Regions from separate parts of the Haematospirillum sp. 15-248 genome, predicted to be linked through region 2. Evidence: riboswitches for the same ligand, from Rfam matches in the RefSeq annotation. Region 2 holds a riboswitch; the other holds the start of a gene.

Region 1 (2,203 bases), on a different contig from region 2:
GGGGAACGAATTGGCCTGATCATACTCCGCAGTGTCCGACATCATGATCGATGATCGGACGCTGCGGAACGATCTGAGGGGCGGGCCGTGGGGCAGCATAGAATCCAGGTAGCAGCCAGTCCCATAACGACACCAATAAAGACGATGCCGTAAAATGGCAGGGGCGACCATAAAAAAAGAGCAAGAAGAGAGGTTGCCATCATTGAAACCGCCATTATCTTGGCTGATAACGGAATGGCACGGTGTCGGCGCCAATCTTCAATCAAGGGACCAAAAACAGGGTGGGTTTCCAGACGTGCAGCCCATTCCGGATTGCCCTTCGTAAAAGCCCAGACGGCAACCAAGACGAAAACGGTTGTTGGCACCCCCGGAAGCAAGATACCAACAGCACCAATCCCTATCATCAAGATGCCGATAACAATCCAAACATAGCGTAGCAATCTGCTCCTCCCTGATACAGACATGCCCTTATATGTCCCATAAAAAGAGATCTTCATACACAGCAATTCAGAATCTGATTGCATAATCGTCGGGTGATGCTCAACGTCATCCCTTGACAGGAACGTGTCATTTGTTTAGCGATTTCACTGCGTCTGTGGTTCCGGAATGCACGTGTATCCGGATGAAAAGGGAACAACGGATGGAAAACTTCTCTACGAGGTTTCCCTGATGTGGCTGTCCCCGCAACTGTAGGCGGAGAGTCCGTGCCGACATACCACTGTCAAGGCAGCGTTTTGCCTGACGGGAAGGTGGCACAGGATGTTGACCCGCAAGCCAGGAGACCTGCCACAGACAGCGTCACGTCATCCGATACCGGGGTAGTATCGGTGGCAGCTTTTCGTTGTTGTGGCGCAGCACCAAGAATGGTGTCACCGGGGGGTATTCTCTGGTGACGCCGGTCTTTCTGTCGGGCTGGGCTCCGGGAACGGCGTGCCTGCCACATCGAGGGCAACGTTTTGAAAGCACGTCTCCTTGTTTTCAGTATTCCCTGTCTGTTCCCGGCAACCCTGGCAACGGCATCATCCACCCTTCCCCCGCTGACAGTCAGTGAAACAATCCCGGCGATGGCAGGCGTTTCCCAGGAGCAGACAACCATCAGCCAATCCACAGTAACGGCCGAAGATATTCAGCGTAATCAGATCACGCGTCTGGATGAAGTCTTCCAGCAAATACCGGGTTTGTCGCTCAGTCATACCAATGGATATGGGGACCAAGCGCAGTTGAGACTACGTGGCGCGGGCGCCCGCAACGTACGGGTTTTTATCGACGGGATAGAGGTGAGTGACACATCAAGATCCCAATCTCAGTTCTATGTTTCTGGTATGAACATGGATGATATTGAGAGCGTTGATGTTCTGCGGGGTCCACAGGCTGGACGTTTTGGTGCTGATACCGGCGGTGGCGTCATCAATATCACAACAAAGCGTGCCAATGCCCCCTTCAGTGGAAAGTCGGCTGTGGAGTTAGGCAGCTACAAGACCCGTAGAGGACAATCCATGATATCCGGTCTGTCCGGCCCCATAGACTACCGTGTGTCCTTACATGGTGAAAACAGGGGCGGTTACTCCGACTATAACAAGCGCAGGGGGGGCACAGAGCGTGATGGATACCGCCAGTGGGGAGGAGCGGCTCGCCTGGGCCTTCAGGCAACAGAGGAGGCACGATTAGACAGCTTTGTCCGTTATACGCGTGAGGATCGTTTTTATGACTGGAATACGCAGGATACGTTTGACAGCGTTGACATTACCAGTCACCAAGCCAGGCTGGCCGGCACACACAAGACCCCATCCCTTGGCCTGACGCAGGTCATCGCCGTTTCAGACAGCAAAACGGAACGTGCGATTGTCCGGGGCCTTCCTCTGCCTGATGCGTATAAGGGGCAAAGAAGTCGCCTGGACTATCTTGGAACCTGGACACTGAACCCATCTGTCAACATCCAGTTTGGTGCTGATTTGGGGCGTGACTCCATCAATCTCTCCGCACCGAATTACGCTTCGTCATCGCCCAATACCGATGTGTCACTGCGCACGCATGGGGCCTTTATGACGTTGGGGATAACCCCGCTCGACAATCTGGATTTTATCGCCTCTGGCCGCACCGACAACCAAACGCATCATGGCGGTGATGAAAACTGGAAACTGGGGGCCGCGTATCACGTTGCCCTTACCGGAACAACCATCCACGGAAGTTATGGTACGGCTTG
Region 2 (2,203 bases):
GGTCCGCAAAGGACAGCCAGCTTTTGATATCGCTGTCCAGATCAGTCTCCACGCTGATATCCAGTGGCACGTGGAGCAATGAGCAGGAAGGGGCGAGTTGAATGTGCTCTGCGCCTTTTTGTTTTACCACGGGCTCCAGCTGATCCAGTATGGCCTCCAGATCAGCGCGCCATACGTTGCGTCCGTCTATGACCCCCAAGGACAGGATCTGCTCACGCCTTGACCTGCGTATGACTTCAGGCAGCTGTTCCGGGGCGCGCACAAGATCCAGGTGCAGCCCAGCTACGGGGAGCTGTGTTGCCAGATCAAGATTATCCCCCAGTCCGCCAAACCATGTAGTTAACATGATGTTCAGATTGGGGAGTGCGCGTGCAAAGGCCTGATATGTTGTTTGCAATGCGGTTCGGGCTTCATTATCCAGATCGGTAACCAGGCAGGGTTCGTCGATCTGGATCCAGTCTGCTCCTTCAAGTGACAAGCGTGTCAGGAGGTCGATGTACACCAGCAGTAACGAATCAAGATTCCGAAGAGGGGAGACAATGGGGTCGGTGCTCTTTCCCAGTTTGAGGAATGTAACAGGCCCGAGAAGAACCGGTCGTGTTCTGTACCCCAGAAGGCGTGCTTCCCGATACTCGTTGACAGCCTTCAGACATGAAAGACGGAAGGATTGTCCGGGTGTGAATTCCGGAACCATGTAATGGTAGTTGGTATCAAACCACTTTGTCATATCTTGGGCTGGTATGCCGGCCCCTGTATAGGCCGGGTTGCAGGCATTGTGGCATTCCCTTCCTGCGGTGCCCCGTGTTCCGCGGGCCATGGCAAAGTATGTTGTCAGTCCCGGCGGGCCGCCTTGCCAGTCATATCGCTCCGGTATGGCACCAACCATGGCGCTGGTATCAAGGACATGGTCATACAGGGAAAAATCATTTGATGGCAGAATGGTCGCGCCTTGTTCAACCTGTCGCGCCCAATTTCTGGCCTTGAGCTTGGTTGCGGTGTGTACAAGTGCACTTTCCGCTATATTACCTTTCCAGAAGTCTTCCAGGGCAAACTTCAATTCCCTGTGCCGACCGATACGCGGCATGCCAAGGGTTGCTACAGAAAGAGAAGAAACAGTCACGGCTTGACCCCCATGGTGTTGGGGCAAGGTAGAGCGGACACGCAGAAAGGCGACTGGTACAGAGCGACCCGTACACCCTCAGGCGTACCACCGGGACACCCCGCCCGAGGACGTTATAAGTCGGGGCAGGTCTCCTGGCTTGCGAGTCCTCGTGGTCGTCTGGCCTTCCCGGAACGTGATAGTCCCAGTGACACGTAGCGACGGCCTACTCTTCGCCTACAGTTGCGGGGGCAGCTCCGGATTAGTTTGGAGAACGTACCGGATTCCCTCTTAGCTTCGGGCGTTGTCCCGAAGAACCTCGACCATGAGACGATAGGTGGGAGGTGATACAACTGTCAATAAGACATAAAGATATGTTTATGCTTTCTGGTTCGGAAGGAGGGGTGTTGTGCCGAGAACATCCTGTGCCTGGACTGTGCGCCATTGTCCGGATTCAAGATCACCGAGTGCAAGATGGCCGATCTGCACGCGTACCAAGCGCAGAGTCGGAAATCCCGTTGCGGCGGTCATTCGGCGGACCTGTCGGTTCTTTCCTTCGGTCAACGTCAGGCGTAGCCAGGCGGTGGGAACTGATTTGCGGTAACGTACCGGCGGGTTTCTTGGCGGCAGATCAAAATCTTCGGGCATCAATTCAACGGTGGCCGGTCGTGTTCGGTATATCCGGCTCCCCACCCTTATATCTGTTCCGGTGCGGAGCATGGTGAGAGCCTCTTCGTCCGGAATGCGCTCCACCTGTACCAAATAGATACGAGGGTGTGCATGGCTGGGTTCCAGCAACTGATGCACAAGCCGACGATCCGAGGATAGAATCAGCAAGCCTTCACTGTCCTGGTCCAACCGACCCGCTGCATATACCCCGGGGGGAAGGCCGAAATCAGCTAGTGTCCTTTGCCCTGATGCCTCGGGTGTAAACTGACTCAACACGCCATAGGGTTTATGAAAAGCAATTGTTTTTGAACGAGCGGGACGTGTCATGATGCGTCTTCAGAGGCAGGAATGCAGCGTGGGGAAAAAGACATATAACAGCATACACATGGCATGGATATGCCTTCGGACGTCTTGGCTCCATAAAGATCAGAACCC

What was found. A riboswitch is a leader RNA that binds a small molecule or an ion and turns the genes downstream of it on or off. The one in region 2 is predicted to bind cobalamin.
Region 1: another riboswitch for cobalamin. It lies ahead of HEQ72_RS10755 (TonB-dependent receptor plug domain-containing protein); the one in region 2 lies ahead of metE (5-methyltetrahydropteroyltriglutamate--homocysteine S-methyltransferase).

Annotation. Positions count from the first base shown of each region.
Region 1 is NZ_JAAVTF010000017.1:8,687-10,889, reverse strand. It holds gene HEQ72_RS10765 (trypsin-like serine protease) at 1-19, shown strand, start outside; gene HEQ72_RS10760 (YbaN family protein) at 42-440, opposite strand; cobalamin riboswitch at 580-806, shown strand; gene HEQ72_RS10755 (TonB-dependent receptor plug domain-containing protein) at 957-2,203, shown strand, end outside.
Region 2 is NZ_JAAVTF010000001.1:13,936-16,138, forward strand. It holds gene metE (5-methyltetrahydropteroyltriglutamate--homocysteine S-methyltransferase) at 1-1,120, opposite strand, end outside; cobalamin riboswitch at 1,227-1,436, opposite strand; gene HEQ72_RS00080 (pseudouridine synthase) at 1,478-2,095, opposite strand.